DNA from 4 places in the Streptococcus sp. HMSC056C01 genome. Region 2 is predicted to be linked to each of the others. Evidence: predicted binding sites of a transcription regulator. Region 2 holds the regulator's gene; each other region holds the start of a gene.
The links. Region 2 encodes Rex, which represses fermentation and respiration genes when NADH is low (regulators of the CRP and FNR family bind a similar motif). Its sites were predicted from a motif close to TTGTGAANTANTTCACAA; they were not measured.
Positions count from the first base shown of each region.

Region 1: a site for Rex is predicted at 1,774-1,791, ahead of HMPREF2795_RS09500 ((S)-acetoin forming diacetyl reductase). Genes of this name have one in related genera too.
Region 3: a site for Rex is predicted at 1,572-1,589, ahead of HMPREF2795_RS04405 (zinc-dependent alcohol dehydrogenase family protein). Genes of this name have one in related genera too.
Region 4: a site for Rex is predicted at 1,851-1,868, ahead of HMPREF2795_RS04830 (formate/nitrite transporter family protein). Genes of this name have one in related genera too.

Region 1 covers NZ_KV804216.1:49,735-52,863, forward strand. The annotation lists gene HMPREF2795_RS09490 (MIP/aquaporin family protein) at 68-736, opposite strand; gene HMPREF2795_RS09495 (DUF2785 domain-containing protein) at 846-1,637, opposite strand; gene HMPREF2795_RS09500 ((S)-acetoin forming diacetyl reductase) at 1,911-2,675, shown strand; gene HMPREF2795_RS09505 (DUF6568 family protein) at 2,777-3,129, opposite strand, start outside.
Region 2 covers NZ_KV804209.1:148,978-152,106, forward strand. The annotation lists gene radC (RadC family protein) at 1-181, shown strand, start outside; gene HMPREF2795_RS07750 (hypothetical protein) at 184-663, opposite strand; gene HMPREF2795_RS07755 (gamma-glutamyl-gamma-aminobutyrate hydrolase family protein) at 687-1,376, opposite strand; gene HMPREF2795_RS07760 (redox-sensing transcriptional repressor Rex) at 1,392-2,033, opposite strand; gene HMPREF2795_RS07765 (DUF4649 family protein) at 2,115-2,330, opposite strand; gene HMPREF2795_RS07770 (DUF1831 domain-containing protein) at 2,340-2,687, opposite strand; gene HMPREF2795_RS07775 (cysteine desulfurase family protein) at 2,692-3,129, opposite strand, start outside.
Region 3 covers NZ_KV804195.1:68,900-72,028, reverse strand. The annotation lists tRNA gene HMPREF2795_RS04425 (tRNA-His) at 1-37, shown strand, start outside; tRNA gene HMPREF2795_RS04420 (tRNA-Gln) at 51-122, shown strand; tRNA gene HMPREF2795_RS04415 (tRNA-Leu) at 132-215, shown strand; gene nagA (N-acetylglucosamine-6-phosphate deacetylase) at 374-1,525, shown strand; gene HMPREF2795_RS04405 (zinc-dependent alcohol dehydrogenase family protein) at 1,665-2,723, shown strand; gene HMPREF2795_RS04400 (DUF1033 family protein) at 2,861-3,129, shown strand, end outside.
Region 4 covers NZ_KV804197.1:74,863-77,991, forward strand. The annotation lists gene HMPREF2795_RS04820 (hypothetical protein) at 65-712, shown strand; gene HMPREF2795_RS04825 (formate/nitrite transporter family protein) at 784-1,581, shown strand; gene HMPREF2795_RS04830 (formate/nitrite transporter family protein) at 1,890-2,687, shown strand; gene HMPREF2795_RS04835 (DUF2130 domain-containing protein) at 2,768-3,129, shown strand, end outside.

The DNA.
Region 1 (3,129 bases), on a different contig from region 2:
TTTCGAAGAGTATCATACGAAAAAGCCCTGTTCCTCATCATGAGGAGCAAGGCTTTTTGAGTTTCAATTATTCTTCAGTTCCAAGGAAGTTTTTAGCAACAAGAGCTGCAAGAACTCCACCAACGATTGGTGCAAGGATGAAAATCCAAACTTGTTGAAGAGCTGCGCCACCTACCAAGACAGCAGGAGCCAAGCTACGAGCTGGGTTTACTGAAAGTCCAGTGATGTTCAAGCCAGCTAGAATCAAAGCTGTCAATGACAAACCAATGACCAAACCAGCGATTGCGCCATTACCTTTGCTTGCTGATGTTACAGTCATGATCACCAAAACAAACAAGAAAGTTGCGATTGTTTCAAACAAGAAACCACCAAAGACAGTGACACCTTTTGCCAAGGCATTTTCACCAAGACTTGCAGTTGACATACCTGAATTTGCCAAGAGGAAGAATACAGATCCTGATGCTAGGAAGGCACCAACTACTTGACCAAGGATGTAGTTTACAAGCTCTGAAGATGACAAACGTTTGTTAACAAACATAGCGATCGAAACAGCTGGGTTCAAGTGAGCCCCTGAAACAGTTCCGATTGAGAAAGCTGCGACTACGATTGCCAAACCAAAGGCAAGAGCAATTCCAAGATGTCCAAGTCCCTCAACACCATTTCCAAAAACAACAGCTCCTGTTCCTATGAACACAAGCATAAAAGTACCGATTAATTCAGCAACAAATTTTTTCATGATAAGTCTCCTTTTTTCAAACTATGTATTAGTCTATCAGAAGAAGGAAAGGGTTTCAAGAAATGTGCTTGGAACTTTTGTGCAAGTTTTCACATTTGATAATCAAAATCTAATATTGGAAAGATTGAATAGCTTCTTTCAAGTCATCTTGTAAATTATTTCTCTGGTCGAGTTGAACATAGATTTCTAAGAGACAGGATCTGAAATTGGAAAATTTATAAAAATCTTCCCTCTCTTCTATCGGGAAATCAAGTGACTTTATCCAAGAAGCCAGCGTCGCTTGCTCCACCTTGCCTTGCAAAATAGGTTCATAAAGGACTCTGGCCAAGCGCCAGTCCTCATCATCTATAAACCGAATCGAAATTCTTTTAAATAGTTGGCCAAGTATGTCAAATACTTCATGAACTCTGTTTTTAGGAAAGTCTGGATGACAAACAACTTCAGTCAAAAGATCAGCCCCATGAGCAAAAGCATGCACCCAACCATACTGGCTTGAAAAACCAGTCGTATCCTCTTCTTTTTCAAGGTAATGCAAACCTTGATCGAGCAACGTATTTCTGATATCAGTTTTAAGCACTTGATAAAAAAGAGACTGTTCATTGCCATCAGCAGATAAGAGATTGGCATAAATAAGTGCCCTAAAAGAACGTTCAAGCGTGAAAACTCCGATCTTATCAATCTCTTTATCTAGTCCACCATCAGAGACAATCTCAGCAGCAATCAACTGAAATTGCTCCTTGGTAAATAACTCTTCTTGAATCCCCCTAGCCAGACTGGTAAAAACCAATTCATCGCGAATCTCTGGACTAGTATCTCCTAAGTGCTCAAGCAACCACTGGAGTTCTTCTTGACGATAACTCGGTTTTTCTTCTGCTACTTTTCTTTTCAATTCTTGATACATCCCCATACCTCCAATCATACACATCTATTATACAACATTCTTTTTTAGCTATCTTCATTATAAGAAATAAACATGTTAGTCTCAGATAGTTTTTTCACTCTTAGAGGGTTAATTTTCCCCAAAAACCAGTCTTTGTTTGACATAAATTTCACAAAGTTGTATACTAAAACGTGATAGGACTTCTTTTAGAAACCTATCAATACTCACTTATAAACCTTTTGCTGTTCTTTTATGAACGTTTGAATGGTATCACGGATACCGAGGAGGAATCATATGTCTAAAGTAGCTATCGTTACAGGTGCAGGTCAAGGGATCGGTTTTGCAATCGCAAAACGCTTGGTTCAAGATGGTTTTAAGGTTGGAGTTTTAGACTACAACGCTGAAACAGCTGAGAAAGCAGTTGCTGAATTGTCAGCAGAGAAAGCTTTTGCTGTTGTAGCTGATGTATCTAAACAAGCAGAAGTTGCTGCAGCTTTCCAAAAAGTTGTCGATCATTTCGGAGACTTGAACGTTGTTGTAAACAATGCTGGTGTTGCTCCTACTACACCTCTGGATACAATTACAGAGGAGCAATTTGCTCGCACATTTGCTATTAACGTCGGTGGTGTAATTTGGGGAGCACAAGCTGCTCAGGCTCAATTTAAAGCACTTGGTCACGGTGGTAAAATCATCAATGCTACTTCTCAAGCAGGTGTTGTCGGAAATCCAAACTTGACTGTATACGGCGGTACAAAATTCGCTGTTCGTGGTATTACTCAAACATTGGCGCGTGATTTAGCAGAGTCAGGTATCACTGTCAACGCCTATGCCCCAGGCATCGTGAAAACACCAATGATGTATGATATCGCTCATGAAGTTGGAAAAAATGCAGGAAAAGATGACGAGTGGGGTATGCAAACATTCGCAAAAGATATTACATTGAAACGCCTATCTGAACCAGAAGATGTAGCTGCAGCAGTTAGCTTCCTTGCTGGACCAGATTCAAACTACATTACAGGTCAAACCATTATCGTTGATGGTGGTATGCAATTCCATTAAGATTAAAAAAGTGAGGTTGGAAAAAAATCCAACCTCTTTTTTCATCTCTACGATTCCAATTTTCGGAGTCGTTTTTTGTCATTTAAAACAATCTTTCTGTCCTATTCATGCTTCAGAAATGAAAGGATTTCTTCAAGACTAGCGGAACTTCCTTGCTCTAAATAGCGTGATTTACTACCATTTTGATAGACTGAAAGATTCGGAACGGTTTGGATATCCATTTCTTTTGCAAAGGCTGTAATCTCATCCTTTTCATTCGAAGCACTATCCAAATAATAGACCGTCTGGTGACTTTTTTGAATCGCTAGAGCCAAATTGGGCACAAACTTTTGACAGTAGGGACAGGATTCTCTTCCAATGTAGACGACAAACTCGTCGCCATTTGCAAGTTTGGAGCGCATTTCTTTCATATTGATTGCTTTCGTGTACTGAACAGCTTCCTGATAAGTTTTTG
Region 2 (3,129 bases):
TACATCCGTGATTCTTGTTCATAATCATCCATCTGGTGCTGTTATGCCTAGTAGAAATGATGACCATGTTACGAAACTTGTTAAAGAAGCCTGCGAATTAATGGGTTTGGTCTTATTGGACCATCTCATTGTTTCACATTCCGATTATTTTAGTTACCGTGAGAAGACGGACTTGATATAGGTTTATTTTTTAAATTTTAGGGGACCCTGATCAATCTCTTGTAAAGCATAGGATTCTACTTGAGTCATATCTATGACAGGAAGTGGAGCTAATGTAGGGACTAGCAATTTTTCTTGCACGATAAAATCAACAATAGCATTAAAATCTTTTATTTTATAATACCTTTTTTTATGGATGAGGATATCCCTGTAAAAACCGACCGATGATCGAAATTTACCTTTTAATTTAGCATCTGTTTTTTTACAAAATGGTTTTGCCTTTTTAGACCACTCTTTGAGTTGCTTTTGTTTTTCTTTTTGAGATAGTTTATCAAGATTCTCTTTATCCTTAGAAAATGCTTGATAGCTTTCGGCTGTTAAAAGTCTGTATAGATTAGAAAGTTGAAAATAAACTTCTATTTCCTTGCTCTTAAGAAAAGTGAAAATATTAGCTTCTAAATCTCTCAAAATATCATGAGTAGAAGGTGTTTTAAGTTCATTCACGATTTAATAACCTATTAGTAGCTTTAGAGTTCATTGACGACATAGTCGAAAAGTGTTTTATCTTTGGGGCGATTTTCAAAGAGAAATTCTGGATGCCATTGAACACCGAGGAAAGGGAAACCATCCGTTGTTGTAACAGCCTCGATAATTCCATCTTTAGGATCATGAGCTACAACCTTTAGATTTGGAGCTAGGTCCTTAATACTCTGATGGTGGAAAGAGTTGATATGGGAGATTTCTCCATAGATATCTCGAAGAATAGTATCAGGCTCGGTGACTAAACGTTGAGTTGTATACTCGGCTGAAGTATCCTGCCAATGGTCTTCAATATCTTGATAAAGAGATCCTCCCATAGCCACATTAAAGAGCTGGGTGCCTCGACAAACAGAAAAAATGGGTTTCTTCTGTTTAATGGCTTCTTTTATAAGAGCTAGCTCAAAAATATCTCTCTGAAGGTGGTAGTCATCGCTATCGATCTTTTTAGGCTCACCATAGAACTTTGGATCGACATTTTGTCCACCAGTTAAAATGAGTTTATCAATCAAGCCAATGTAGTAACTAGCCATTTCTTGATCACCAATTGGTAGGATAATGGGAATTCCCCCAGCTTCCTTGACTCCTTCAACAAAGCCTTTCGCAGCATAGCTCATCATAAGCTCATCATCAGGATGAGCTTTTTCGTTTCCTGTAATCCCAATAACTGGTTTTTTCATAAATGCTTTCGCTTTCTAATCCTCTTTTCTCATGAAATAGAGGAGAGTTTGCAATTCACTAGTTAAATCTACATACTGAGCTACCACATCTTTTGGTAGTTGGAGATGAACGGGTGAAAAGCTTAAAATTCCTTTAATACCTGCTTCGACAAGGAGATTAGCTACTTCTTGTGATTTGACACTCGGAACTGTTAAGATTGCAGTTTTAACATCTGCATTCTTTATTTTATCCTTGATTTGGGAAATTCCATAAATTGGGATTCCATCAGGAGTTTTTGTCCCAACTTCAGGATGATCATCCAAATCAAAAGCCATAATGATTTTCATTTTGTTTCGTTCGTGGAAACGGTAGTGAAGGAGAGCGTGCCCCATATTACCAATACCCACCAACATAACATTTGTAATAGAATTATCATTTAGAAGATCAGCAAAAAACGTCATTAGTTTTTTGACATCGTAGCCAAATCCACGGCGACCAAGTTCACCAAAGTAGGAAAAATCTCGTCTAACAGTAGCAGAGTCAATACCAATGGCCTCGGCAATTTGTTTTGAGTTGGCTCTTTCAATTTTTTCTGCATGAAATCTTTTAAAGATACGATAATAAAGAGAAAGTCTCTTTGCTGTTGCTTTTGGAATAGCAGACTGTTTTTCTTTCACAAAATCACAACCTTTCTAAATACTATTTTATAGAAAGATTGTGAAAAAATCAACAAAAACAAGAAAAAACTAAGAAAAATCTTAGCTTATCTTCGTAAAATCATAGTGAGATAGAAAACGATAGAGATTTCCCAGAAGCCCCTGATAGATTTCTTTTTCATTATAGGTCAGAGAAGTAATGACAGTAGTATCTGGAAGAGTCACACAACCTGAAAGTGATAGCATGAGTGCTTCATAATCTTCGTATTCTAAAACGCGATCGACTTGATAGGTGTCTTTGTAAGTTAATCGAAACATAATTGCCTTCTATCTTTCGCTTTTAGTAAAGACATCACGTTCAACAAGACTATCCATCAAGAAGTAAAATTTCTCTTGGTGGATATGAGTTTCTTCTGACTTAAAGATATCGACTAAACGTAGACCAAATTTATCAGTGATGTTGATTTTTGCACCTGTTAAGTCTTTGTTGATGATAATCTTAAGTTGGAAACCTTCCCCACTATTTGGAACTTTTTCAAGAAGACGTGTTAGTTCATAGTTACCAACCTTAGTTTCAAAAAAAGTGTTATCTTTTAGAGTGAACTTTTTGACGGTTGGGCTAAGTGTGTAATCATAACGGCAATTTTTAAGACTAATGGTTTTTTCGAATGCCATTGAGTTAACCTCCAATGATTTCTTTTAGAGTTTGTGCGAGAGTGATTATTTCTTGCTCTGTATTTTGAGGTGAAATGCTGACGCGAACGGATTCGTGTAAGCGAGGAGAGTCTTCACCGTAGAAAGCCTGAAGAACATGACTAACCTGAACGACACCTGCAGTACAAGCAGAGCCAGTTGAAATAGAAATACCTTCAAGATCTAGACGAAGGAGTAGTAGATCATTACGTTGACCTGGGAATCCAATATTAAGGACATAAGGTAGCTGGTCTTTCCCTTGATTGAGATAATAGTCTGTGTCAGCCATTTCCTTTAAGAATGTTTCTTTTAGTTTTTGAACCTTTTTAAAGTTTTGTTCTTGGTTTTCAAGATCATCCTTTAGAGCTGCTACCATTCCCACAATGGCAGGAAGATTTTCTGTTCCTGCTCTTTTTTTCTGCTC
Region 3 (3,129 bases), on a different contig from region 2:
GCTCTGGCATGCGTGGGTTCGATCCCCATCACTCGCCTATTTTATATTATTGGGGTATAGCCAAGCGGTAAGGCAAGGGACTTTGACTCCCTCATGCGTTGGTTCGAATCCAGCTACCCCAGTTACTATTTGCCGGCGTGGCGGAATTGGCAGACGCGCTGGACTCAAAATCCAGTGTCCGCAAGGACGTGCCGGTTCGACCCCGGCCGCCGGTATAGTATTAAAGACAAGGTTTTTGGATCTTGTCTTTTTTGTTGAATAATTTATTAAAATTTCACTAAAAAAGGTCTATACCATTTACAAATTGTTTTGAAAGGTTTATAATGTAATTGACATAATAAATAGTAGATTATTTCTTAAGGGGGTTATCATTATGCCTAAGTATATTAAAGCTGATCAATTTTTCTATCCACATGGTATTCGTCGTGGAGGTTATTTGGAACTTATTGATGGTAAGTTTGGTAAGCATGTTGAAGAGATTTCTGGGGATGCTGAAATTTTAGATTATTCTGGTTATAGCATCGCACCTGGTCTCGTTGATACACATATTCACGGTTTTGGTGGTGTGGATGTTATGGATAATAATATCGAAGGTACACTTCATACGGTGAGTGAAGGTCTTCTTAGCACAGGTGTTACTAGTTTCCTACCAACTACACTAACTTCATCATACGAACAATTGCTGGCTGTTACTGAAAACATTGGTGCACGCTATCAAGAAGCATCTGGTGCTAAGATTCGTGGTATTTATTTTGAAGGACCTTACTTCACCGAAGAATTTAAGGGGGCTCAAAATCCTGCCTATATGAAAGATCCACGTATGGATGAGTTCCGCGCTTGGCAGAAGGCTGCTAATGGTCTTCTTAATAAAATTGCTCTTGCACCTGAACGTGATGGGGTTGAGGACTTTGTACGTACTATTACTGGTGAAGGTGTAACTGTTGCTCTGGGTCACTCTAATGCTACATTTGATGAAGCTAAAAAAGCTGTTGATGCCGGAGCTAGTGTATGGGTTCACGCCTATAATGGAATGCGTGGCTTAACACACCGCGAACTTGGAATGGTTGGTGCTATGTATGAGTTACCACATACTTATGCAGAATTGATTTGTGATGGTCATCACGTGGATCCTAAGGCTTGCGAAATTCTTCTTAAACAAAAGGGAACTGAAAATATTGCCCTTATCACTGACTGTATGACAGCAGGTGGTTTGCAAGATGGAGATTATATGTTAGGTGAATTTCCGGTTGTAGTTGCAAATGGAACTGCTCGCCTTAAATCTACAGGTAACTTGGCAGGATCCATTCTCAAACTTAAAGATGGTTTGAAAAATGTCGTTGAGTGGGGAATTGCAAATCCTCATGAGGCAGTCATGATGGCTAGTCTGAACCCAGCTAAATCAGTTCATATCGATGACGTCTGTGGACAAATTCGTGAAGGCTACGATGCAGACTTTATCGTGTTAGATAAAGATTTGGAATTAGTAGCAACTTATCTAGATGGTGAAAAACGTTATCAAGCATAATCTAAAAAGTAGAAACGATTTTCGTTTCTTCTTTTTTTAAATAAATTTGTTATTTATTTCACAAATTACTTGATTTTTATATTGAAAAGGCTTACAATCATGATATAAATAATACAAATAAAAAAGCGGAGGATTGCTTATGAAAGCTTATACTTACGTTAAACCAGGCCTTGCGTCATTTGTTGATGTTGACAAACCAGTTATTCGTAAGCCAACAGATGCTATTGTGCGTATCGTTAAGACTACTATTTGTGGTACAGACCTTCATATTATTAAAGGGGATGTTCCTGCTTGTAAGAGTGGAACTATCCTAGGACATGAAGGAATTGGTATTGTAGAGGAAGTCGGAGCAGGAGTTTCAAACTTCAAAAAGGGTGATAAGGTTTTGATTTCTTGCGTTTGTGCATGTGGCAAGTGTTACTATTGTAAAAAAGGAATCTATGCTCACTGTGAAGACGAGGGTGGATGGATTTTTGGACATTTGATTGACGGTATGCAAGCAGAATATCTTCGTGTGCCTCATGCTGATAATACTCTTTATCATACTCCAGCTGACTTGTCTGATGAAGCTTTGGTTATGTTATCTGATATCTTGCCAACTGGCTATGAAATTGGTGTCTTAAAAGGGAAAGTTGAGCCTGGTTGTAGTGTAGCTATCGTTGGTTCAGGGCCAGTTGGATTGGCAGCTCTCTTGACGGCACAATTCTATTCTCCAGCTAAATTGATTATGGTGGACCTAGACGATAATCGCTTGGATACTGCAGTTTCTTTCGGTGCTACTCATAAGATTAATTCTTCAGACCCTGAAAAAGCAATTCAAGAAATTTATGATTTGACAGATGGTCGAGGTGTAGATGTCGCTATTGAGGCGGTAGGAATTCCTGCAACGTTTGATCTCTGTCAAAAGATTATCGGTGTAGACGGAACAGTAGCCAACTGTGGTGTGCATGGTAAACCAGTTCAGTTTGATTTGGACACTCTTTGGATTCGTAACATTAATGTTACTACTGGATTGGTTTCTACCAATACAACTCCTCAGCTTTTGAAAGCCTTAGAAAGTCATAAAATTGAACCTGAAAAATTGGTAACTCATTATTTCAAACTTAGTGAAATAGAAAAGGCCTATGAAGTATTTAGTAAGGCCGCCGATCATCATGCGATTAAAGTGATTATTGAAAACGATATTTCAGAAGGCTAATCTTGTTTTTAAATCCAGTTATTCGTTTTTGAATAGCTGGATTTTTTGAAAATGTTATATAATTCGTGAAAATGAGCAAAATTCTTTCATTGTTCTCAAAATTTCGCTATAATATACGGTACAAAGGAAGTTAAACTATGTATCGAGTTATAAAAATGTACGGAGATTTTGAACCGTGGTGGTTTATAGAAGGCTGGGAAGACGACGTCATTGCGAGCAAAAAATTTGATAACTATTATGATGCTTTGAAATATTATAAGTCTTGTTGGTTTGAGTTAGAAAAGGAGATTCCCCTTTACAAAAGTAGAGGAGACTTGATGACTATTTTTTGGGATCCAGAAGATAAACGCTGGTGTGAAGAATGCGATGAATTTCTTCAGCAATATCATTCCTTGGCTTTGTTGGA
Region 4 (3,129 bases), on a different contig from region 2:
GTCGATTGCTAAAATTGGATTGTTGTCACTTGTGACAGTTGTCAAAGCTAGGAGAGTAGCTAATATGAATCAACTACAAGTAATAAGAGAAGATAAACAACTAAGAATTTTATTGATGCAAGAATGCGATATTCTCTTTTATGACCAGTTGAAAGAGGTTGAATTTTCTCAGAACAATGAAGTTTATTCTCTTTCGCCCATAGCCTTTGCTAAAGACGGCAGCGGGGGAGAATATGTAATTCTTGAAGATCAGAGTATAGGTTTTATAGGGAGTGAAGGCCAAGTTGGCCGGGTAGCAGAAAGCCTTGATGAATTGCTTACTTTCTTACTTCATGCTGGTTCTATCTCAGACTTTTCTTGTCGGTTAGTCTACCAAAACAAGGATTTGTTGTCAAAATTCTGTCAGGGATTTATTAACAAAGCACGAGAAAACTACCAGTCAAAAGGTGAATTGTGGGATAAAGTGAGAGCTGGACTTGCACAAGAGTTGGGACTTAAATTTCAGCCAGAGAAATTGCAAGAGTTAGCCTTCAATTTTTATCAATCAGCGATAAGAACTCCACTATTTACTTGTAAATATGGTCATGGTGAGAATGAATATGTCTGCGATTCTGTTTTGTCTGATATTGTCGGCTTGTGGGTTTCAGAGCTGTTAGGGTTGACTGCAGAAGAAATTGAATCTTTTGCTGCTAGTAAAAACATTCAAATGTAAAGGCCATAAATTTATTTCCTCTTAAAATATTTTATGTTATAATATTAACAATGATATTTTAAGGAGTTTATATGAGTTCGTCAGAATTTATTTCAAAGATTGATTATTATTGCCATAAGAAAGAGGGTCTATTTGACCAAAGCAAGTTTAAATATGCCATTCGCTCGATGTTTGCAGGTGCTTTCTTAACCTTTAGTACAGCCGCTGGGGCAATAGGTGCTGATCTACTCAATAGCATCGTTCCAAGTGCTGGCTATTTTCTTTTTCCCTTTGTATTTGCTTGGGGACTTGCCTATATTGTTTTCTTGAATGCCGAGTTGGTCACGTCCAACATGATGTACCTGACAGCTGGAACATTCTTGAAGAAGATTGATTGGAAAAAAGCCTTTATCATTTTGCTCTATTGTGCCTTTTTCAACTTAGTTGGTGCTCTGTTAGCAGGTTGGTTCTTTGCTAATTCATCGGCTTTTTCACACTTGACACATGATAGTTATCTTCCAAAGATTGTAGCCAAGAAGTTGGCACGACCTAGTGAGTTGGTCTTGTTGGAAGGGATTTTGGCAAATATGTTCGTAAATATTGCCATTCTATCTTCTATTTTGATTAAGGATAGCAATGCCAAACTCTGGATTATCTTATCAGCTATTTCTATGTTTGTTTTCTTGTCAAACGAGCATATTGCAGCCAACTTTTCATCCTTTAGCATTATTAAATTCAGCATTGTTTCTGACCAAATTGCTAACTTTGATATTCCTAATATCCTACGTCATTGGAGTGTTACCTTCATTGCTAACTTGATTGGTGGAGGATTCTTGATAGGCTTACCATACGCTTATCTTAATAAAAATGAAGAGACTTATGTTGATTAGTACAAGCTTTTGAAAATATAATGAAAATCAATAATAGAGGAGGTCGGGATTAAAAATCCAGACCTCGATTTTTTTGTCCAAAGAACTTTTTTTGTAAATTCAATATAGATCAAAGCAAAAAACATATATTAAACATATAGAATAGAGGGTTTTAAAATAAAGGGTTGAAAATATTAAAGATACTGATACAAAGCAAATGGAAACGATTGCTAAAAGTGATAAAAATATTGTAAATAGAATTAAGAAAGCCTTCCCATAATTTCGATTTTATGTTATAATATTCACAAATAAAAGTTTTAGGAGTTTATATGGTTTCTTCAGAATTTATCTCAAAAATTGAATTTGCTTGTAAGAAAAAGGAAAGTCTTTACAGTCAAAGTAAATTCAAGTATGCTATCCGTTCAATGTTTGCTGGTGCATTCTTAACATTTAGTACAGCAGCTGGTGCAGTTGGAGCTGACTTGATTAATAAGATTGCTCCTGGTAGTGGACGTTTCCTCTTCCCATTTGTTTTCGCTTGGGGATTGGCTTATATTGTCTTCTTGAATACTGAGTTAGTAACATCTAACATGATGTTCTTGACAGCTGGTAGCTTTTTGAAAAAAATTAGCTGGAGAAAAACAGCTGAAATTCTTCTATACTGTACTTTCTTCAACTTAATCGGTGCTCTTATAGCAGGTTGGGGATTCGCCCACTCAGCAGCTTATGCAAACCTTACCCATGATAGCTTTATTTCTGGAGTTGTGGAAATGAAGTTGGGCCGTTCAAATGAACTTATCTTGCTTGAAGCTATCTTGGCTAATGTCTTTGTAAATATCGCGATTCTTTCATTCGTTTTAGTTAAGGATGGTGGAGCAAAACTTTGGTTGGTTCTTTCAGCCATTTACATGTTTGTATTCTTAACAAACGAGCACATCGCCGCAAACTTTGCATCATTTGCTATCGTGAAATTCAGTGTTGCTGCTGATTCAATCGCAAATTTCGGTATTGGAAATATTCTTCGTCACTGGGGTGTAACCTTTATTGGTAACTTTATCGGTGGTGGTCTACTCATGGGATTACCATACGCCTTCTTAAATAAAAACGAAGATACATATGTAGATTAAAAGTTGGATTCATTCCAACTTTTTCTTTTTGTTTATCCATGCTATAATGAAAGTAGAATAGATAAATATAGAGGAAGAACATGAACGAGATTAAATGTCCCAATTGTGGCGAAGTTTTTACAGTCAATGAAAGTCAATATGCAGAACTACTTTCTCAAGTTCGCACTGCAGAGTTTGATAAGGAATTGCATGAACGAATCAAACAAGAGTTGACATTGGTGGAACAAAAATCCTTAAATGAACAACAGGCAAAACTGGCTCAAAAAGATCAAGAGATTGCCCAGCTTCAAAGTCAAATTAACAACTTTGATACAGAAAAAGAATTGGCTAAGAAAGAAGTGGAGCAAAGTGCAAGTCAAAGTTTGCTAGAGAAAGAAAAAGAAGTCCAAGCTCTAGAAAATCAATTGGCTACCTTGCGCTTAGAGCATGAAAATCAACTACA